Regions from separate parts of the Aurantivibrio plasticivorans genome, predicted to be linked through region 2. Evidence: predicted binding sites of a transcription regulator. Region 2 holds the regulator's gene; each other region holds the start of a gene.
What was found. Region 2 encodes FNR, which switches genes on or off when oxygen is low (the NO sensors DNR and NnrR bind a similar motif). Its sites were predicted from a motif close to TTGATNNNNATCAA; they were not measured.

Region 1 (5,792 bases), 510 kb from region 2:
ACCTCACCATCAATGCCATTGCACGAGATAGCGCTGGCAACATAGTCGATCCGTATGGTGGAGCGAATGACATTCACAACAAAGTATTACGCCATGTTTCCGCGCACTTCGCGGAGGACCCTGTACGTATTCTTCGCGTAGCCCGGTTCGCGGCTCGCTATGCTCACCTTGGATTTACCATTGCACCAGAAACGCTAGAGCTAATGTCCAGCATGGTCACTAACGGTGAAGTGACTCACCTTGTCAGCGAGCGTGTATGGAAAGAAACTGAGCGCTCACTCAGCGAACGAGCACCCCATATTTTTTTTAGCACCTTGCGTCAATGTGGAGCGCTACAATTTCTATTCCCAGAATTGGATCGCCTGTTTGGCATTCCACAACCCAAACAGCATCATCCAGAAATTGATTGCGGAGTTCATAGCTTAATGAGCCTAGAGCAGGCCAGTATTTTAAGTCAATCGCCAACTGTGCGATTCGCCAGTCTAATGCATGACCTAGGCAAAGGCATTACACCCGAAGAGTTCTGGCCAAGTCATAAAGGCCACGAAAAGATGGGGGTTAACGAAGTCAAACAGCTGTGCAAGCGCATCAAAGCCCCAAATAATTTTCGTGAACTCACTGAGCTGGTCAGTGAGTTTCATACCCACTGCCATCGAGCGACGGAACTAAAGCCTAAAACCCTTCTGAAAACCCTAGAGAAGCTCGACGCGTTCCGCCGCCCTGAACGATTTAGGGAGTTTCTGTTAAGCTGTGAAGCTGACTCGCGAGGCAGAACCGGATTTGAAAACCGCGATTACCCACAGGCTAAATACTATAGCGACGCACTGGATGCCTGCCTAAAAATTTCACCCAAAGAAATTGATGCAAGCATTTATAAGGGCAAAGCCTTTGGAGATGAATTAAGCCGCCGAAGAACATCGGCTTTAATGGACTTTAAAGCCAGTCGGCTGACTGCACAATAACCACATCACACTATTGGATTAATAACACATGAGTTATCAACCTGTCGTTCTAATTACGGGCGCTGCACGCAGGATAGGTGCCGAGGTAAGCTCTCTTCTTCACTCCTCTGGCTTTAATATCATTATCCACTGCAACCAATCCCTATCGGAGGCGGAGGCATTGTGTGAACAATTAAATCGTGCTCGTCAGGACTCGGCTGCCATTGTCTCCGCCGATCTTTGCGACTTACACAGCATCAACAACCTAGCCAAACAAGCGACCGAAAAATGGGGACGGCTCGATGCCTTAGTCAACAATGCTTCCAGCTTTTATCCAACTGCCGTGGGAGAAATCAGTGAAAGCACGTATGACGACCTGTTTGGCACAAATTTGAAAGCCCCGCTTTTTTTGAGTCAAGCCTGCGCACCCGCACTCAAAGAAGCTCAGGGTTGCATTATTAACATGGCGGACATTCATGGAGAGCGGCCTCTTACCGGTTATCCAGTTTACTGCATGGCCAAAGCGGCAAACATTATGCTAACCAAAGCACTCGCTAAAGAATTAGCTCCCGATATCCGTGTCAACGGCGTAGCCCCTGGCGCTATTTTGTGGCCTGAGAACGCTGCGGAGTTAGACGAGCGAGCCAAAGATATTATTATTGACCGAGCCGCACTAAAGCGCATAGGCAACCCGCAAGATATTGCGCAAACAATTCTATTTCTTATTAAAAACTCACCGTATATAACTGGACAGATTATTGCGGTCGACGGTGGAAGAAATCTCATAAGTTAGTGACTAGTTAGAAAAAATAATCATCCTTTGATTTAGCGCAACACCCCTTGTAATTCTAAAAGCTACCCTAAAGTTAGTCAGTAGAGTTTGATGTCATTGTTTTCTACAGCACTAATACTGAAGGAGGCTAGCATGAGCTTAATACCACGTAGCAGTTTATTTAATTTAGATGATCTGTTTGACGGCTTTTGGGCACCGGCGAGGTTGTCACCAGAGTCACCGAGTGCAGCGTTTTCGCCTCGGGTTGATGTCACTGATAAGGACGATCGAATCGAAATCACCGCCGAGCTACCCGGCGTTAAAAAGGATGATATACACATCCACCTTGAGAATGGTGTTCTCACGTTGAGCGCTGAAAGCCAACAAGAAAACAAAGAAGAAAAGAACGGCAAAGTTATTCGCCAGGAACGTCGCTATGGTACGTACATGCGCAGTTTTCAGCTTGGCAGTGGCATTCAAGAGTCTGATATAACCGCGCAATTTACTGACGGCGTATTAATCCTTTCAGCCCCTAAAGCAAAAACAGCTGAGCCGGAGCGCAAACGTATAGAGATTAGCTAGCGATGTAGGTTGCGCCTCGGTAGTTTCGGGGCGCACGATAACTTCTCCAGCCTTCCGTTTATTTGCTCCCCTCCATTATTAGGAACAACATGAAAACCGACGAAATTAAAAGTCTTTTAGCAAAGCAAGAATCAGAACTTACCACGCGAATTAGCAAGATAGAATTAGATTTACGGCGTGAGCACAGTCGTGACTCCGAAGAGCAAGCGCAAGAAAGAGAAAATGACGAAGTGCTAGAAGCTCTCGCAACTGAAGCCAAAGAATCTCTAACGCACATTCAAGCTGCGCTTCAGCGAATTGAAGATGGGTCGTATGGTCGATGTGAGAGCTGCGGTGAGGATATTGGCACGGCAAGGTTAGAAGCGATTCCTGATACCGTGTTGTGTATTCAGTGTGCCGATTAGTTTGGCAAACTTTTTATTAATCAATAAAAAAACCGGCCAAATCAGCCGGTTTTTTCTTAGAAGGAAGACGAATCAGTTCAACGTCATTACATCCATATCTAAGCGCGATAGCAACTTCTCAGATGTATTACCTCGCATAGCCGCTAACATACCCTGTCTTGCCATGGTACCAATCACGACTACATCCGCATCGAGTTCTTTAGCCACGTCTGCAATCACATCGACAGGCTCACCTTGCTTCACGTGAATATGATCTGCTGAAACATTGGCCTTGCGCGCTAGTTGGCCTTTATCTGGATATTTCATCGAATCCGAATACGCCGTGACTAAATGTAAGTCAGCGCCATAGCGCTCAGCCATCCAGGCAGCTCGAACCACAATAGCGACATTTAACTCGCGATAGCGTTCAGAGTCAGAGCTAGTATTGATCGCGGCCAAAACAGTTTTGCGCTGCGCGTCAGCATTGGGGCGCACTATAAGCACCGGGCATTCCGAGTTGCGCAATACCATCCACTTCGCATCAGTAAACCAGGTTTTACGCTCAGAGGGGTAGTCAGGTAATAAAATTAAACTGGGCTTGATGCGGGCTGAGGTATGCAAAATGGCATCTCGCCATTCTAAGCTCCAGCAAAACTCGGTTTGGTAAGATAAATTTTCTTCCTGGAACGGTTTAATCAAGTCTAAAAACCATTCACCAGGTCGATAGACTTTTCCATTTTCCGCTTTGGTATCAACCGCATCTGGATCAACGCAGATTAAAATATGAACCTTAGGCTTTTCTGGGCGGATCCGCGAGGTTAACAGAGCACGTTCCAGCGCGGGGTGCTCATCTTGGGTGGGATCGACAATAACAAGTAACTGCTCTTGATCAGACATATAAAACGAAATCCTCCGTGTATTCTGGCAGCCGTCGATCAGACGACAACCCTTGATAATAATGTTAGTAACAGTAAACCAGGCTAAGGGTCTATAAAACAAGCTAAAAGAACATGAACCACTCTAAGTGACTAAAAGCCCAGCACTAGCCAACAGCGCCCACTACGGTTAAAAAATCAATCCGAACGCTCAAAGTCGTGAAAGCTTCAGGTGTGTACGCGTCGCTATTGCCTTCATTCATCATTAGTAAGTGTAGTGGAAAACGACGGCACGCAAAATGATATACATCAGCTGCGCCGTATCTGATATAGCTCGCAACCACAACTGGTACAAGGCGCTAAAGTCACAGTTCCGTCGACAACACGTAGCTTGCCACAGCCAACACAACGTAACTCAACGTCCGTCGCGATTTCCCCCGCCATTAAACGGTTCTCGCCTTTCTCCATGTATTGATCGAGCTTGACCCAGTCAAGCGGCGTAGGATTAGCAGCCTGGAGCAGCCACTGCCCTGCGAACTCCTCCAGGGTGTGAGTTTCAGCTTTTAAGTCTTCCCAAAACTCTTGTACGCCATGCAGATCGTCTTTCAGGTATTGTTTCAATAGACCGGCTTTACGTTGCGCCAAGTCTTCAACATCCAACTCAAGCTTTACCAGCTCGTCAACCTCCTCTTTGAAGGTATCTCGCAAGCGCTCCAGTGGATTGCGCTGCTGTCTTTCTTCTGTCTCGTCCATATCATATTCGGCCATTTAATCTACTCCGGCACATCTACTTACTGCGTTAAAACTCTGTGTAGGCCCTGTCTTGCCGCTACTTGAACGTCACCCCGACAATTCCTTAGGGAATTCCACATAAGGCCTACAGTGGTTCGGTGTGATGAGGGTATAATGCGGCCCTTTCTGGCCAGAGTCCATGCCCTGGCGCAAGACTTCGATAATTAGAAGCCTTGCCTCAAAAGATTGGCGATCAGCTACATCGCTCTAACGCCAGTTTGAGCACACCAATGCGACCACTTTGCAAGTATAGGTCGTGATCCATCGTTAAATTAGGTCGAAATACATAATGGAAGAGCATTACAACCACGCCACCATCGATGCCGAAGCACAGGCTTACTGGCAAGAAAATCGCAGCTTTGAGGTAACCGAAGACCCCAGCAAAGATAAGTTCTATTGCCTGGCGATGTTCCCCTACCCCAGCGGCCGCCTGCATATGGGGCATGTCCGTAACTACACCATCACCGATGTAATCGCTCGCCACCAACGTATGTTGGGCAAAAACGTCCTCCACCCAATGGGCTGGGATGCTTTCGGTTTACCCGCAGAAAATGCCGCAATCCAGAATAAACTAGCGCCCGCCAGCTGGACGTACTCCAACACGGACTATATGCGCAAGCAGCTCCAGGCCCTGGGCTTTGGTCTAGACTGGAGCCGCGAAGTCACCACCTGCAAACCGGACTACTATCGCTGGGAGCAATGGTTCTTCACTCGCCTTTATGAGAAAGGTTTGGCCTATAAAAAAGTCTCCGCTGTGAACTGGTGCCCTAAAGACCAGACTGTATTAGCAAACGAGCAGGTCGTCGATGGATGTTGCTGGCGCTGTGACTCACCCGTAGAGCGAAAAGAAATCCCACAGTGGTTTATTAAAATTACCGAGTACGCAGAAGAGTTGCTTGAAGGCCTGGATGAGTTAGAAGGCTGGCCAGAGCAGGTCAAAACCATGCAGCGTAATTGGATCGGCAAGAGCCGTGGCGTGGAGATGACCTTCGATTTAGCACAGCCTACCGCCGGCATCGAGCAGTTTTCAATTTACACAACTCGCCCTGATACCCTAATGGGCGTGACTTACATGTGCTTAGCCGCCGAACACCCACTGTCACTAGCGCTCGCCAAAGATAATGCTGAGCTGGCAGCATTCATCGAATCCTGTAAGGTTCAATCGGTCGCCGAAGCCGATATGGCAGCGATGGAAAAACGTGGTATCGCAACGGGTCTGTCTGCCAAGCATCCGATTACCGGCGAAGAAATTCCAGTGTGGATCGCCAACTACGTGTTGATGGACTATGGCTCAGGCGCGGTCATGGCGGTGCCCGCTCACGACCAGCGCGACTGGGAGTTTGCCACCAAATACGGCCTACCCATCAAGCAAGTGATTGCTCCAAGCAGCGGCGAAGAGTGCGATGTCGAGACCGCCGCGTTTGTAGATCATGGCCAATTAATTAAC
Region 2 (5,792 bases):
ATTGTCACATTCGACCAGCCATTCTTTGCGTTGCTCCACAAAGTTTTGAATGTTTTTCATGCGGCGCTTATGTTGGATATTGATGCGGGTATCGCGGTACTTTTCCAAACTTCGCACATCACCTTCTACAAATGACGCTTTAGTATCCTCGCAAAATTTCCAAGACAGGTAGCCAGGGAATTCTGAACCTTGCAAGGCTTCCGCTCTATCGCGTTGGCATGCTTCATCACATGCGAATACTGGGAATGCTAACGCCAGCAGGAAACTGAGACCGAATAATTTTTTCATGGTGGTGTCCCTTATAATTTTATGTTGTCAGAGTAAACATCACACTGTTGTTGTGATGTATATCACAGGCCAAAATCAAGTCAACGCCATTACTTAGCTCGTAACTAAATAGTCTTAGGAACTGATTTTTATAATCAAATGCACCAAATTGTGGCTATTAAAGCGCTTAAATCGCTATTCTGAGGTTATAAAAACCCTAATTGTGTTTAATAATTGACCATTTTTGAGGTGTTGGAGCGATCCGCATTTCAGCAGTTTTTTCGACCGTTCATTCTCAAATGGCGCACAATCCGACGTTGGCTGTCACTCTTTTTTGCCTGTGTAGTCACGGAATAACGGTGTTTGACTGTGCTTAAGATGAAGCATCAGGGGAGAGGGGTGCCAGAAGAGGGCAACGAACGACTAAGCGAGTGCTTTCTCAATAACCGCTTTTTGCGCATCACTGAGAGTCAGTTTAAGCGCGGCATCTTGGCCTTTCTGGCTCATTTTGGCCCAGGTTTTTTGCACTATCGTAATGAGCTTCTCTGGGGCTTGGGTATTCGCAAAACCGGTCAGATAGAACTGGATGAACACCAAGCAAATAACGTCCTCAAGCGTTTGAGCATCACGGTTGTTACGTAATTGGGCTTTGGTAAGTAGTACCTTGGTGGCATCAATAGTCGCCTCATCGTAGCCGTTATCGCCCATCAACTCGGCCACTTGTTCTGCATGAAATTTACCTAACTCTCGCCGCCATTGAAGGTATCCAGCCCGTGTTTTGGGGTATTGATCACGGGGGATGGCCCAGCGCTTGATGTGTTGTCCGCGTGCGGCAATCTGTAGCGCTTCACTTGCGTCTGGTGCGTAAGTCGCCAAGCACTCGCTCATACGCCTGCCATAGATCAATTCTTTCGGCTGCGGTTGCCCATCAACGACTTCGGTGTTTGCGTCTTCACTGTTAACGTGATCAATAGCGGCAAGTGTTTGCTGGAGGCGAGATTCAGTCATCGGTGCTACATTAGATTTTGGTAAAAAGTAAGGTAATGGCGGGAGTAGCTAATGCTACGCCTCATCTACGACATTGACATTCGCCATCTTTTTTAGCGCATTAATGTCGAGAATACTTATCTCTTTTTTATCTGCAGAGATGAGCCCTTGTTTTTGAAAGCGGCTCAAGGCTCGGCTAACAGTTTCGACGGTTAGCCCAAGGTAGTTGCCTATATCGGCGCGGGACATGGGCAGGCGAAATTCGGTCGCAGACAAATGACGGCGTCCATTACGTGCAGAAATACTCAGCAGTAAAGTGGCTATACGTTGATCAGCACTGTTTTTACTGAGTAACGTAATGAGTTGCTGATCGGTGCTAATTTCCCGACCGAGCAGACGGAAAAGATACCGCTGCAAGCTGGGCAACTGGGCGCTAAGCTCTTCTAATCTGGAGAAGGGAATTTCACAGACGGCGGATGTTTCTAATGATATGGCCGCATTGGTATGGCTGCCTGTAGCGATACCATCCATGCCTAGGATTTCTCCCGGTAGGTAAAAGCCTGTGACTTGCTCTTGTCCTTCGCCTGTAATCGATATTGTTTTCACCGTCCCGCTGCGCACAGCATAGACGGACTTGAACTCGTCTTGTGGGTGGAATAAGTACTCGCCTTTCTGCAATGGGCGGCCGCGCTGGATGATTTTGTCGACTTTTGCGACATCATCGACGTGCAGGCTAATAGGGAGGCAGATGGTATTAAGGCGGCAGTCACCGCAAGAGATATTTGGGTTGACGTGACAACGAGGATACACGTTACAGGAGGTTTCGGTCATAGGATTTATCCACACTCTCGCCTAGTCGTTAATCAAGCCCATAAGAGGCCTTTAGCACCTCATTTAGCGGGGCTCAAGGGTAGGGTAAGAGTGGCAAAGTGTCAAAAATATCTTATTTAAAATCAATCAAATGCGTGGTGCATAGTTTAGTAAAATACTGGGTTAAAGGAAGGCATTCATCGGAGAGTTTCCTGAGTTTGGCTGTCATAAGAGCGACGAGTCACAAAGATGAGTGTCTATTTGAAGAATCATGCGACTCTTGGGGCTACAATAGGAAGTAAGCCTGAATATATGAGGATTTAACAGCGTCTATGACCGAGCCCGAGGACTATCAACGTCTGCGTCAGACGGTAACCAATTTGCTGCTCAGGATTGAGGAGAATCAGCAGATTCAATCACGCTTCCATGATTTTGAATTCCAGTTGTTATCCTGCAAACGACTTCAAGAGCTATTAGAGAAGTTGCTATTAGGTGCGACGTCTCATTTTGATCTGGCGGCAGTCAGTCTCATTCTCTACGACCCTGATTATGCCATCTCTGGTTTGTTAGATGACGTTGAGCTTGATGGGGCGAAACACCTCGTACAAGTCCGTCACAATGCCGAGTTTTTTTTCGGACTTTATCAGCAGCAGCCACGGGTTATTTTAGGTCCGCTCGACGTGTTAGCCGCCTCTCGACTGTTTCCTGGTGCGCCTACTGTCGGCAGTGCTGCATTAATGCCATTAATGCGGCAAGACAGGCAAATTGGTAGCCTGCATTTCGCTAGTCACTCCGCGAATCGCTACAGTCCAGATAAGGGGGTTAGCTTTATGTGGCATCTAGCCTCCATGGTGGCTATCTGTATCGAAAACTGTGTCGCGTTAGAGCAGCTCCAGCGTCAAGGCCAGGAAGATACCTTAACGCAAGTGCGGAATCGTCGAAGTTTTGAAGAAGAGTTCACTAAGGAGTTGGAGCGTTCCGCGAGGCATGGCGAGCGCCTATCCTGTATGTTTGTTGATATGGACCACTTCAAAAGTATTAATGACTCCTATGGGCACCAGGTTGGTGACCAATGTCTTCGCCAGGTTGCTAAATTGATTAGCGCAGAGATGCGCAAAACGGACTCGCTGGCGCGCTACGGTGGAGAAGAGTTCGTCGCTCTGTTACCCCATTGCCATCTAGAAGAAGCCGCAACCATTGCCGAGAGGGTGAGACTCGCAGTGGCTAACAACCCATTTTATGAAGCTCCGGATAGGACAATTCCGTTAACCGTCTCTATCGGTTTGAGTACTTGGCAACCGCAAGATGATAACCACGAGAGTTTGCACCAAGTGCGCGAAGGGTTGTTGAAAAACGCTGATTTAGCCATGTACGAAGCGAAAGAAAAAGGGCGCAATCGAGTGGTCACTAATCAGTTTTGGTTGGCGGCAAGGGCAACTTCACCAGATAGCGATACTGCCAACGTTTGCCAGTGACCCAAAATGCATCGTGATACGCATCGTATGCGATCCCATTTAACACATTTTGGCTGCTCCGATTACCACTACGATTGTAAAAACCTTCTTCCTTAAGCAGCGCTTCGCCATTTAATTCCGCGATGACCTTTCCGGTATCGCTGTCAATTCCATAAATAATATGACTGCGCCATTGATTCGCCCAAATGATGCCGTCGTGATACTCAAGCTCATTAAGTTCGCTGACGTTAGACCCGTTCTGTGTGACCGATATTGACTTAATAGGGGTAAAAGACTGAGGCTCGCGAAAAGTTAAAATATGGCTGCCGTCACTCGTAATCAGTTCTGTTCCATTGTGGGTTAGTCCCCAGCCCTCACCTGAATAGCGATAGGTATTCAGTAGTTGGAGGGTTTCTTTATTGAACCGCCACGCAATGCCTGCCTTCCAAGTGATGAGATAGAGTGAATCCCCCATGATCGTTAACCCTTCCGCAAAATATTGCCGAGGAATACTGAGGTTTTCTCTTTTATCGGGTGCCGCGCGAGGATAGCGTTGGATGAAAGACTGGTTGTACAGACCGCTACTCACGAAAAAAGTATCGTCGTCAACGACAAACCCTTGTGTGAAAATTCGCTTATCTCTCGGTTCTTTTTTTTCAATCTGTAACGGGATTTGGTGTATGGCATCGGCGTCGCAAAACACAGGCATTGCCAATAGGGTAAACAAAGCTAGGACAGTGGCCGGTAAACGTGCACCAACGGCAAGAGCAGAAAAGTTATCAAGCGAGTCAATCGAATTTTGTTGCATGCGCCGAACCCCAGTTAAACAGGAGCATATTATGGCGCTGATTGGATGAAGTTGGAATGCTGTGGCTAGTGCTCTCCTAGATCGCGGTCGGGACTGATATCTTCCTGCTCGATGGGCTCGTCCTCAACGTCGTCTCTTCTACCTCGACTCGTGACATACTCAAGTGCTTCGCTGACTGAACGTGTAACTTTGTCATGGATTTCTTGAAGTTCTACCGGTGATAAGAAAAAAGTCATGTCGACATCATAACGAATATAGCGAGGTGGCAAACGATTCAGAGCGACACACGCAACATCGGCACAGAAATCCTGGTCTTCTATTGAACGGCTGCTCTGCTGTGCAATTTCTTCGAGTACAAGGCGTTCGTAATAGTTGTGGATACTGTCGAGCCCTGACGGCAAATTTTCGTAGATATGTCCAGTGTTAAGCCACATGGTCTGTCCTCTAGCATAAACGTAAAGAGCGTCGTGAAAGGTGAAATGCAGGTGTTTACCTAAGTGTAGACGCTTGCGCTGAATTGCCCAATTACGTTCACTTAACGTTTGTTTCTAATCAGGTCTCTAATCAAAAAACGGGCGGGGTTAAGGGCTGTGGCGATATCTTGGCTGACAGGAAGGGGCGTTTGACACATCTGCGCCGCCAGTATTTGAGCGCTTAGAGGGCTGTATGCAAGGCCGCGAGAGCCGTGTCCAACATTTATAAATAAACCGGGTAGATAGGGCCCTGTTTTTGGGATACTGCAGTGAGCATTTTTACCCAGCAGAGCGAATGTTTCACAGAAATCCCGTTCATTGGGGGCTGGTCCAACAATGGGTAAATAGTCAGTTGTCGTGCAACGCAGTGCAGCGCGACCACTGAGTGTAAGAAGTACCTCATCATCAATATTATTTAGGCCTTTGGCTGCCTTTTTAATGTGTGAAAGGTTTTCTTGGTGGTCTAAAGAAGTACATTCCAACGATAGATTGGACTGACAAAATGTCGCGCCAAATGTTTGTTGTCCCAGTGCATTGGCCGGAGCAATGTAACCTTCACCGCAGATGACTGCTTTCAGTTCTGGGATTATCGCGGTCGGGCTGACACTGACTTGGCCTCTGATAGGTTTGCATGGTAGGTGACTGGTTTGAGGGAGTAGGCGGCAGTCGTTGGCATTCGCGATGACGACATGAGAAAACTGAGCCCGCTTTCCAGACCTAAACGTTAAAGACCATTGATCTTCTTCGGTGATGTAGTCCAGGCAATCAAGTGACATGTTTCCACAAAACTCGATCAGTGGGTGGGAAAGCAGTGCTTCACAGACTTTTGGGGGGGCAAGCCATCCTAAACGCGGAAAATAGATGCCAGTCTTTGATTGGTTGTCTTGCGAGGAATCAGAAGTGGACCTAAAACTAATGCCCGTTACCGCCTGCATTTCGTCATAGTCTAAAAACCGCATGAAGTTCTGCGCATGAGCAAACAGCTCGTGGAGC
Region 3 (5,792 bases), 1.0 Mb from region 2:
GAACACGCTACGCGAACAACTCGATAGAATGAACCAAATTGTCGGTCATCAACTCAAGCGCGCGACGAGCGCTCAACAGTCACTTTCACAACGAACTACGATTATAGCGCCCATCGCCGCTCGTATTATCGACTCATTAAAGAAGGTTTACCGAGACAGAGACGCCAACATTGAAATGTTACTGACACCTGAAATGGGCTGGCAGTGCGACGAGCGAGATATATTTGAAGTATTAGGGAATGTGCTTGAGAACGCATTTAAATATGGCGCCACAAAAATATCAATCCACGCAGAACAAGAGCAATCCATGCTAACCGTGTATATCGATGATAACGGTAACGGAATATCTCAAACACAACAGCACGCAATTTTGCAACGCGGAGCACGAGCAGATACTGCCACTACAGGTCAAGGCATTGGCTTATCCGTTTGTGTTGATATCATCAGTAGCTACGGCGGCAGCCTTGATATAGCCTCATCACCCGATGGTGGCGCACGTATTCAAATAGCCTTGCCCTGTTAACGCTTCTCCCTACACCGTGTATCAATCGGTATTCGAATCTCTCCGCCGCCCTCTGCCATAGAATCCAATCTGGCGGTCTGTCCGATAATCGCTATAGGGGTCTCCACTTTGCTCCTGCTGCTCCAGCCGACGCACAATAGACAGTATTTTTTGTCTGATATATTGGTGAGGCGCAGACGACTCAACACGCCGATGAGTCACCATCACATAATGGATATAACTTTCTTCTTGTACTGGGAGCTTTATGGCTGCCAAACCGACACCCAGTGCCGGATGACGAGTGATAAACGGCGGCCCAAACAAAACGCAATTAGTTCGCCTAACGACTTCGATAGCAGAAAACATGTGTGACGTTTCAAACACGACTTGCGCTTGCTGTGGTCGCCCCAGCTGTCCCATTTCTAACTCATCAAGATCGGGGACATACAAGCCGACCTGGGGATAGCGCTGCACGATGTCCAGTAGCTCCTGCCAGTGACTAATTTCTTTTTTCGCTGCTCGCAATGGGTGCGCCTGCCGCACCAGCAATACCGGTGGCAGGCTTGCGATAGGATCAAGCGTAAAATCGGAGGGATACTGAGAATGTTTTACATGAATGGCGATGTCTAAATCGCCAACCGCCAGGCGCTCCAATTGATGCTCGATACGAGTGATCGAGACAATTTTGATGTTGGGCGCTTCGTGTTGCAGCTCTTCAATCAACGTTGGCAACACCACCATACCAACGTATTCCGGAATCGCGACTTTGATCTCACCGCTGTAGGTCCAAGGATCAAATTGTTGTTCGACAACCAACCCCTGCACACTCTGCAAGATAGCGGTCAGCTCGTTTTGTATCTCCGCTGCACGAGGCGTTGGCACCATGCCATGACTACTGCGAGTAAACAGAGGATCACCGAATAAGTCACGCAAGCGGCCGAGCGTTTTACTCATCGCGGACTGAGTGATAAACAACCTATCGGCTGCCTTGGAGACATTACACTCTTCAATTAAAACCTGGAGTGCAACCAATAAATTGAGATCTATACGGGCTAACTGTCGTAAATCCATTGGCATCTAATATATGAATTGAAGTCATGATTATTTTACAGTGATGCCACAAAAAGACTATCAAAACTCAGTAAAAACCCTCTCGCACGGCCGCCAAGCAGCGCTACAGCCGATTAAAGCAATGGGGGTAGAGACAATTTATGAAAATTCTCGTGTCACAATAACCAGCCACGTCATGGTATGAATCTGTTTCATTGTTAAGATGACTTTCTACCATTTGAAACATATCACCCCGGAGCGTATCTTTACTAGCAATTGAACAGCAACACCATTTGCCCTCAGGGCGGAGTAAGTATCATGTTTAGCTTAATTACCTTTAGCGTTTACGCAGTTCTATTAGCGGTAGTCGCTTGGGAAGATTTACGCATGGGTTCAAGCGAGTTTTCACTCAAGGCTTAAGCCCAAGCAAACCCCCGTGAGAATGAGTCAGTCAATCTCCTCTTTGTTTTATCACTTCTAGCTTCATTTGCCCGACTCCCCGTCGGGCTTTTTTTTGCCCATTATTTTATATCAGCTCTCTCTTGCCTTTGAGTACACACTGAAACCGGCTCTTAGTTAAAACATCACACCGTAAGGAAGTCTTGTTTTGAGGGGCTAAAAACGCTCACCTGAATCGGTAAGTCAAACAGCGTACCAACACCGCCATGATATGAATTTTATTCACTGTTAAGATGATTTTCTACCATTTGAAACATATCACACCAACCCCTATATTTACACTCAAGCAAGACGAAACGACAGCAGCACAGGAGGGATTTACCATGTTAGTCGCTACAGCATTTGCACTTTATTTTACTTTGTTAGGCTGGGTTGCCTACGAAGACTTGAATTTGGGTGGTCAGGCTTCGACGTTTAAAGCCTAATCGCTCAACTCCCCCCTCGAGGATGAATCGTTCATACTCGTGACTTCACTTCTCAAATCTAGCTTTTAGTGCCCATCATCTTGATGGGCTTTTTTTATGCTCGGTACCAAGTTGGCTCAAAACAATAATTTCTGCGACAAACTGCCCAAAACAGGACAGACAGATACTGCGTCGGGCTGATCTACATCAATTCAAAAATAACCCGTTCCGTCAAAATGGCAGATCACATCTACTCAGTGACGGTCAGCTCCATGTCGAAAGTTATTCCTTTTAAAAAACGAGGCGTACTACCGATTATGTTCGCATGCAGCGGGCCATCGGATTTGGCGCAAGTGAGCAACGATATTGCCATTACCTTACATAATTTGGGTTATGTAGAAATGCTAAGCCTTTCAAGTATAGGGGCGAGCATTGAATCAGTTATCGATAAAGCAAAAACTGATAGGCCTGTTTACGTCATAGAGGGGTGCGATACGAGTTGCGCCAAACGTTGTTTGGAATCTCACGGCATTCAGATCGAAAAATATATAAACCTCAACGCACTTAATGTGACACGCCATACTCATCACAATGTCTCTTTTGCAGAAGGCGCGCGTTATTTACGTCTCGTTTATCAAGAACTGGGCATCACGCGTCGACCTCGACTTGAAATCAAATAGCGCTGAACCCGCCAAGATTCCCGCACCATTTCATCCGGCATATGCACTACGACCCATTTTCTCTTACCGCATGATTACGATATTGATCTACCGCCAGTTGCGATACAATGCCGCCCACACCTTCAACGCACGACATGCATTCTGAAATATCGCAGCAGACCAATCGTATGCGTGGCTAATTTTTAGGTATAGGTCGTGACAACGCGTATCCAAATCATCAACACATCAGAGATTGACCCAACACTCAACCAGCAGTTGTGGGAACTCTACAAAGATGCGCACGCTATTGATTTTGAACAATTCAGCTCACGCCATCAGCAATTAGACAAAGTAGCACTATGTTGGGATAAACGAACAGAGCGCCTAGTAGGCTGTATCGGCATTCGTTTTCAAGAGCTTCCTCTCGATAAAGGGAAGACCGTACCGACATTATATTTTGGGCAGGTATATATTCTTCCAGAATACCGCGGTCGTCTACTTGTACAACGTACAGTCATTCGGCTAATGCTTCACAGCAAAGTAAGCCACCCGTTTAAAACAGCCTACTTTTGGACGGATGCACTGTCGTACAAGCCATACCTAGTGATGGCAAACAACCTCGCAGAATATTATCCAAGCCCATTGTTTGCTACACCACCCGCAATACACTCACTGATGTTGGCGATTGGAAAACGATACTACACCGACAGCTTTCAAGAAGAGACGTGCACTGTGCACAAGCCATTCCGGTTGCTAACGGATAAATCTGTCGTCATTACCGAGCGAGATTTCTCGAATCCATTCATTCGCTTTTACGCTGAACGTAACGCCGGACATGCAGAAGGCGATGGGCTACTCTTAGTTTGCCCCATGAGTATCAAGAATTTACTGCATTTCGCTTGGCGACGTTTGCGCCCGAGGCGCTCCTCGCGACCAGAATATGTTCGTTAAGCGCGTCAGCATTTTTCAAGTTAACCTACCGCTGCGCGCTTCCTTCAAACACGCTTTGATTGAACGAAAAGGTTCCCAATCTCTATTTCTACGCATTGATGTATCAGGGGAATCTGATTGCGTCGGCTGGGGAGAAGCGCTACCTCGAGATTACGTCTCTGGCGAAACTCTCGCATCCAGCACGGCTGCACTTTTAGCCTGGCGTCCCCAGCTTGAAGGCCAAGCCCTCGATAGCTTTGACGCTTTGCGAGCGCACTGTGCTTCCTTTGAACGCGCGTTTCCTCGTGAGCGATGCGCATTGGCTGCGCTAGAGTTAGCGCTGCTCGATGCCTGGAGCCGCTCCACCGGAGATACCATCTGCAAATTTACCGGCCAATTAAAAAAACAAAACCTACAATACAGTGCCGTAATTTCCGACGAGTCGCCACAACAGCTTGAACGGTTATTTTCACTTCAAGCTCAACTCAGACCCAAAGATATCAAGCTAAAAGTAGGTAAAGATATAGCGCGCGTCAAAGAGCAATTAGCAGCCACTCGACGCTTTTACCCCGATGCAACAATACGGCTTGATGCGAATGGTGCTTGGCAGTCAGTCGCTATGCGAGACGTCATTGACGTAATACACCAATTTTCAATCGACGCTATAGAACAACCGTTTTTAACGGGCGCAGTGTCAGCACAAGATCTTGCAGCACTAACAACATATCGCCAGCAGCTACATCGAGATAGCCAATGTCTGTTAGTCCTTGATGAGTCGATTTGTTCCGTCGCCGACGCCAAAGCCCTGATCGACGCCGAGGCGGTTGATATTATCAATATCAAAATTTCAAAAATTGGTGGCCTGCTGGCTGCTTTAGAAACTCATCGCATCGCCAGCGAAGCAGGCATTATTTGCCAGCTGGGAGCTAATGTCGGGGAAAGCTCGTTGATTACAAACGCCGGACAAATTTTTGCGGCCTGCGCAGGCGATCTTATTTACCACGAAGGTGCTTTTGGTAGTTTATTATTAGCAGAGGATGTCTGCTCAACCCCCACAATGTTTGACAGCAACTTTTCAGTTAACGTTGAACATTTTGAACATTCCCTCGGCTGGGGCATTCCCGTAAACCAAATGGTACTCGAGCGGTTCAGCCGTTAGATAACCCCCAAGACTTTTTCTTCCCCTACCCTCCTGACACTAACTTTACCCCGCAAACAATCAAGCAAGCTTTCGGCTCTGCAGGCCTAGCTTCTACGCGAACCTCTAACTTCACCAAAGTCCTCATAGACAAACGTGCGCCATAATAGTTATGATATATTGTATCTTTATGGTGATCTATCCAGCTAATCAGCAGCAAATGACACCGTAACGCATCCAACCCAATTATTAGGAGCCAACTGTGAGAACCCCCTACGCGTCGACAAACGTGCTGTACGTAGCAGTACTTTTATCCTGCACATTCCCATTCAATTCTGCGTTCAGCCAAACCAGTGAAGCAAAAAGCGCTGAAATAGAAACCATTGTCATCACGGGCACACGACAAGCGTACCGGGGTCAATTCACCACACTAGAAACACCTCAATCGGAACTGACGCTTGACTCGGAAATTCTACGCAATGCAGGAGCCATCGACCTGAACCAGGCGTTAGATCTTTCATCATCAGTCGCTCGCCAAAATAACTTCGGTGGGCTGTGGAACAGCTTTGCGGTTCGAGGATTTATCGGCGACGAAAATCTTCCCAGTAATTATCTAGTGAATGGGTTTAACGCAGGTCGAGGTTTTGGCG
Region 4 (5,792 bases), 1.2 Mb from region 2:
TAAGTGCACCGATGAATTTATCGATTTCTGGGCGGTGTACTGTATTTTCCCACCGTTTAGCTTGTAGGTAGATGGTGTCTAGACCCAGTTTATCTTCGTTAATTACGCCATCTATTCCGTTGTCATTGGTTTGTTGAGTCGCCCGCCCTGATTCTGCATTTGCCCCTCCGTATCCCATAGCTAACATGAGATCGACAACTAGGTCCTCGAAAAAACCGGGGGTATTGGATTTGATGGAATCTAGTATTTGTGAAGCCAAGGCGTTCTTAATAGTTTGGTAGGCCTGGCCAATTTGCTCGTCTGGGGTTAATGGTTCGCTTTCATCTGAAGCTTCATCTGATTGAGATTTCTTCTTGCCGGAGTTCACAAACTCTAAATATTCTGGAAAGGTTTTGAGGTAATCACCGTTTATTTGTTCGGGACAATCAATTAGCGCTTGCCGCCCTCTATCAGTAATTTGGCAATGAGCTCTTTTAGGTAGAGTGATAAGTTTAGCTTTATGCAAGTAGGTTCGGCTCCAACCTACACGGCTACGAAGCAACGTCGTTTGGCCACTTGGTATTTTTATCGCTAGATCTTCAGGAGTTAAGTTGAAGTATACAGCCATAGCCTCCCGCATGTGCTGCATGCTCTTGGTCTCCCCATCTTCAAGCTCTGCAAGGAATGGTCTTAAAATCTGCCGATAGTTTGGCACTGGCATCTAGCTCTACTCCCCAAAATACTTATCTGGCGCCAAATTCAACACCAAAGCTACTGCTCACATAAACCCCACAGCTTACCGGGCGAAGTGTGATGGAGCTAGCATTTTGATCTGGGATTAGGGCCTTTTAACGTTTCTAAGTAATTGTTTTTCTGGTTAATTTTTGATCAGTCAAATTCCCCCTTACAAACCTCTACTCGCTGATCTCACCAACATAACAGTTCCCCCTGTCCTTCCGCTCAAATTTCCACCACCCAGTTCATGCTATTTTCTGAGTCAGAGTTATTTGTGACGCAGTACTTTCCTTTGCTATTGCCGCCTTACAATCTCCAGGTAGAATTGCCGGATTGGAAACTAACATTGATAAGGAATTCAGATGCCTGAATACGCTGCACCTACCACTTTTAGGGTTAAACTTGCCGACCAAAAATCATCTCCGGCGCAAAAGCTCATAACCCCTCCATCAAAACCGCTGAATATCTCAACAAATTTCGCGCAATACCAACCTGTTAATTTACATTCAACGTATCAAGAATACCGCGGTCTCATGTGGGGGAATATTAAGTTATTTTCGGGGCAGCTGTTCAACCTTGAGGTAGGGCAAGTAATCGTCATCGAGGCTAGCGCGAAGCGAGTCATTTTCCATAAAATCCAGGGTTCTCCTGGTTTTCCTTCAGGTGTCTATCTGCAAGCCCCAAGCAGCTTCATCACCGAAGTAACGCTAGGCGATTGGGCCGCGAAATCAGCTCAAAGAACCGCTGCCGCTGCGCAGCTTGCAGAGTGGGAAGTACACTTTATTGTAGGTTTTATTGGTGCATCTAGTTGGGCAGGATTTGCGCTAGTCTTTGGAAGTGACATTGTTGTTCAAACGATGGGTGAACGAAAAAGAAATAGTGATTACAAGGCTGGCTTGAAGGATATCTTCGCCGCTGATTCTGAACTATACAAATACTCCCCTACTCTTAGAAAAAAGATCTACCAAACAATATTTTCACACGCAGCGTCAGAGCCGGGTCAATTGGCCGCGGACTTCGGCGAAAATTACCTCGTCGAGGCGCTCAAAGATGAAAAAGTCACAGGTAGAGCGGCAGGTGCAATTGCTGCCAAATTTTTGGTAAATCCAAAAAACAAGAAGCTAACCGCCTTTTTCATTCTGAGCACTGTTCTCATGCAGGTCGCAACCAAATCAGCCACTAAGGCTATACCAGCAGCTTCTGGCGCGCTAAAGGATAAATTCAAAGCGCTTGTACCTAATATTGAAAATATTGACCCCAACAACCCACAGCAAATGGCGCTTGTGGTAAATGAATTAACTGCTCGGTTTAAAGAGCTAGGCGTTGAGGTACAACCTCAAGAAGCCGCAGTGATTATTTCCGAGATAAAAACACATCCAACTGAAATATTTAACGCTCTTGCTAAAATGCAAGATGGATTCGGCACAATTGCCAATGCAGGAGGGTAATATTTTGAGAAAATTTCTATTTGGAATACTGATATTAGCAGTTCATATTAACGTATTTGCAGACCAAAATACTTTAGAACAACAAGCTACTTCCTACTGCGAGGTATTTTCCCCATCAAATTGGGAAAAAATGAGGCAGGAAGGCCTAGCATTCGATGAGATGCAAAGAAAGTTCACTAACCAACTGAGTAATGCGGTTAGTGACGAAAGCCTTTATGAGGCCATACACAGCACCACTAAGGTCGGCGTTGATGTTGACACCATGTATTCGACCTTGGTGGAAAATATTTCTGCGGTAATTGGCAGCCCTTTTTTATGCCCTGACTTGAAAGTATATTACGAAGAGCTGGCAAAGTATTCTAAATAGTAGGTATGACTTCATTCGCTAAAAATATTTTATTTTATCTATTAATCGTTAGTTTTGTTTTATCAGGTCTGTTACTGGCGACCGGGCTTCAATTCTCAGCAGTATTCGAAGCAGCAACGGAAGCATACCTTGGTGAGCAGAGCCCTATTCTTGGTTCGAAGTTTTTAGATTTTCTCTTTACACCTGCATCAAGCTCTATTGCTGCACTTGCTACCGCTGGCTGTGCAGTTTTTTCTTTCTATTCCAATAAGAGACGAAACTGGGCTATTGGCTTATTCTTAGCAAGCCTCATTGTTCTAGGCTTATTGGCCTATATCGCTTACCTCTATTTAGTGACAACAAAACTCATTTGAGATTTTTTAGCGGCATTTTACCCCCCTTACAAACCGCCGCGCGGAGGATTAATTTCTAAGGCATTTTTACAGGACGTAAAAATGGACTCACCACATCCTGTGGTTCGGTCTTCGACCAGCTTGAAACACAGCTGCCCAAATTTGATCCAATCAAATTTGTAGCGATGATGAGACATGACGTCGATTCAGAACGACCTAGGGAAAATTAATCTGAAGTGAGGGAAGCCGAAGGCCGGTTTGTGAGGCGCCATGGATTCGCTACATCCGTGTAGCTCAGTCTTCGACCAGCACAAAACGCGGCTGCCCAAATCTTGTTCCTGACAGATTTGTCTTTTTGGTTCTGTTTTTCTTGGGCGAGCAAGAAAAATGAACTTGCTAGCAGTCAAGACTGCTTAAAAAAACCTCCCTCCCCCAGCGACTGCCACCACAACCAACCCCAACACCAAATTCACCGCAATTAAAATACGAATTTTCCCCAGTTGCTTGCCACCTTCTGGCCAGTTCTCTTCGGCGACGGCTTTGCTTAGCCGTTTGTAGTGTGCAAAAAACACATGACCGTAGATGGCCATCATGAATAAACCAAGCAGCATCATGATATGGACGTACGGCCGCGTGTTTGCCATGCCGCCGTAAAAGCCGAATATCATCCAGAAGCCGGTGGCTAGCAGTACGACGACGGCAATGGTTACCCAGAAAAAGAATTTACTGAATACCTTGCTCCATAACTGGAGGCGTATGGGTGGCTCTAACAGTTCGGCAGCGACTGGGCGCAGTGCCATATACGCGAAGAACATGCCGCCCACCCAGACGACGGCGCTTAGTAAGTGGAGAGTGAGAGCTATAGGCATGTAGCCTCCTGGTAGTGGCTAGTCTTTGACGTTCACGATAGTTAAACGCAGTGTCCCATTCTTTTCTATTGATTTGAATCATTCTCTTGATTCTCTCTCGCTAGTCCGCATCTTTAACTTGGAGTAACCTATCTAGCGCGTGGTGAATGCGGCTAGATTCCGACTGATCGTGGGGAAACCTATGGAATTTAAAGACTATTACAAGACCCTTGGTGTTGATGACAATGCGGATACGAAAGCGATCAAGACAGCTTATCGTAAGCTGGCACGTAAGTATCACCCAGACGTGAGCGAAGAACACGACGCTGAGGATAAGTTTAAAGAAGTTACCGAAGCCTACGAGGTACTGGGTGATGCTAAGAAGCGCGCCGAGTATGATGAAATTCGCCAGTACGGTACCCAAGGTGGTGGTTTTCAACCCCCTCCTGGTTGGCAGCCCGGTGGCGGTGCTGGTGGCTTTGACTTTAGCGGCGCTGGTGCTGGCGGCGGCAATTATTACGAAGGTGATTTTTCAGAGTTTTTCGAGAACATTTTTGGCGGCGGCTTTAGGCAGCAAGGGGGCCAGCAAGGGCCCAATCGAAGTCGTTATAGTAGTCGTGGGCGCGATATCGAGTTAGAAATGCCGATATTCTTGGAGGATACTCTTAAGGAAGGCGCGCAGCAGATTTCTTACAAACTTCCGCATTACAGTGTCGACGGCCAGCGCTTGGAGGATGTGAAGAAAACGTTAAACGTGAAAATCCCAACCGGTGTAGCCGATGGTGAAGTGATTCGGCTCAAGGGCCAAGGCGCACAAGGTGTTGGCGACGGGCCCAGTGGTGATTTGTTTTTAAAAATTCGCTTGGTCCCCCACCCACAGTTCGACGTGGAAGGACACAATCTGATTATTACCGTGCCGCTTTTGCCGTGGGAAGCAGCCCTGGGAGCGAAGGTTACTGTACCCACACTTGAAGGGAAAATTCAGTTAACCGTCGCTGCCAATAGCCAGTCGGGTCAGCGTTTACGCATTAAAGGGAAAGGCTTACCCCACAAAACGGGCCGTGGAGATTTGATTGCTGTGTTGAATGTTGTTATGCCGAAAACCACCAGTGATGCCACAAAAGAAGCGTGGGAAGCGCTGGCTAAACACAATACAGAAAACCCACGAGCCGATTGGAATTAAACGCGGAGCTAACCATGACTGATCACATTCATTTAGATATTACGATTCATGAGCTCTGCGATACGGCGGACCTTACTCGAGAGATGCTGATAGATTTGATCGAGCATGGCGTCATTCAGCCACACGGTACTACGCCCGACAATTGGTTGTTCTCGGCACACCACGTCAGCCTCACCCGTCGCGCCGTGCGACTACATCGCGACCTAGATATTGAATGGCAGACGATAGGGTTTGTTTTGCAGTTATTAGAAGAACGCGACCAATTACGAGAGGAAATTGCAATGCTGAAGCAAAGGCTTTCAAGATTTGAAGTTGAATGAGAGTCGGAATGAATCGGCATCCGCCGATGGTGAGTTTATTTGTGTCGGTGTTGACCGAAACAACTTCCTTTTTCTTGCTCACCCAAGTAAAAGGAAGCAAAAAGAAGGGTGCCCCATAAACCGGCCCAGCAAACAAGCTGTGCTTCCTTCATTGCAATAAATTGATTGAGGCCGCTCTGATGATACTTCCTGTACCTTCAGAGCTAGATTGCACGTCCTACGCAATTTACCTGAATAAATTCATTCCCATTCAGCGGTTTCCAAGGGGAAACAAAAGAACAGATTAAAAGGCAACAGAGCCTAATTTCCCTATGAGTTCCACTTGGTTTGCCCTTATTTTCCCTTACAGTAGGCCGAATGCAGCAACAATTATTTAGGTAAATCGTACACGATGTACGATTTGACTCGGTACGTCGTGTACCTCGGCCTTCGACCAACGAAGTTGCCCAAATTTGATCCGTTCAAATTTGTAGCTATGCCGCTACAGGACGTAGCGTCATAGCGACCTTGAATAATTTTTGCGAAGTGAGGGAAGTCGATTGTTTTTAAAATCGACCCAATGTGGGATGTCGTTTTTCTT

Region 1: ACZ5NB_RS04590 (Hsp20/alpha crystallin family protein) is a predicted target of FNR. The motif match lies at 1,762-1,775, and genes of this name have one in related genera.
Region 3: ACZ5NB_RS02400 (putative zinc-binding protein) is a predicted target of FNR. The motif match lies at 2,613-2,626, and genes of this name have one in related genera.
Region 4: ACZ5NB_RS12170 (DnaJ C-terminal domain-containing protein) is a predicted target of FNR. The motif match lies at 3,799-3,812, and genes of this name have one in related genera.

Annotation. Positions count from the first base shown of each region.
Region 1 is NZ_AP036020.1:1,041,235-1,047,026, reverse strand. It holds gene ACZ5NB_RS04600 (multifunctional CCA addition/repair protein) at 1-962, shown strand, start outside; gene ACZ5NB_RS04595 (pteridine reductase) at 991-1,734, shown strand; gene ACZ5NB_RS04590 (Hsp20/alpha crystallin family protein) at 1,867-2,295, shown strand; gene ACZ5NB_RS04585 (TraR/DksA family transcriptional regulator) at 2,385-2,699, shown strand; gene ACZ5NB_RS04580 (universal stress protein) at 2,772-3,575, opposite strand; gene ACZ5NB_RS04575 (zinc ribbon-containing protein) at 3,863-4,321, opposite strand; gene leuS (leucine--tRNA ligase) at 4,635-5,792, shown strand, end outside.
Region 2 is NZ_AP036020.1:1,555,848-1,561,639, forward strand. It holds gene ACZ5NB_RS06930 (hypothetical protein) at 1-288, opposite strand, end outside; gene ACZ5NB_RS06935 (DUF4202 domain-containing protein) at 691-1,275, opposite strand; gene fnr (fumarate/nitrate reduction transcriptional regulator Fnr) at 1,330-2,085, opposite strand; gene ACZ5NB_RS06945 (DUF484 family protein) at 2,397-3,539, shown strand; gene ACZ5NB_RS06950 (glutaminyl-peptide cyclotransferase) at 3,472-4,326, opposite strand; gene ACZ5NB_RS06955 (late competence development ComFB family protein) at 4,392-4,760, opposite strand; gene mnmC (bifunctional tRNA (5-methylaminomethyl-2-thiouridine)(34)-methyltransferase MnmC2/FAD-dependent 5-carboxymethylaminomethyl-2-thiouridine(34) oxidoreductase MnmC1) at 4,862-5,792, opposite strand, start outside.
Region 3 is NZ_AP036020.1:526,011-531,802, reverse strand. It holds gene ACZ5NB_RS02410 (ATP-binding protein) at 1-523, shown strand, start outside; gene ACZ5NB_RS02405 (LysR family transcriptional regulator) at 545-1,573, opposite strand; gene ACZ5NB_RS02400 (putative zinc-binding protein) at 2,688-3,095, shown strand; gene ACZ5NB_RS02395 (hypothetical protein) at 3,291-4,025, shown strand; gene ACZ5NB_RS02390 (enolase C-terminal domain-like protein) at 4,015-5,163, shown strand; gene ACZ5NB_RS02385 (TonB-dependent siderophore receptor) at 5,405-5,792, shown strand, end outside.
Region 4 is NZ_AP036020.1:2,707,776-2,713,567, forward strand. It holds gene ACZ5NB_RS12145 (restriction endonuclease) at 1-700, opposite strand, end outside; gene ACZ5NB_RS12150 (hypothetical protein) at 1,077-2,162, shown strand; gene ACZ5NB_RS12155 (hypothetical protein) at 2,167-2,529, shown strand; gene ACZ5NB_RS12160 (hypothetical protein) at 2,535-2,882, shown strand; gene ACZ5NB_RS12165 (CopD family protein) at 3,275-3,730, opposite strand; gene ACZ5NB_RS12170 (DnaJ C-terminal domain-containing protein) at 3,912-4,892, shown strand; gene ACZ5NB_RS12175 (chaperone modulator CbpM) at 4,907-5,212, shown strand.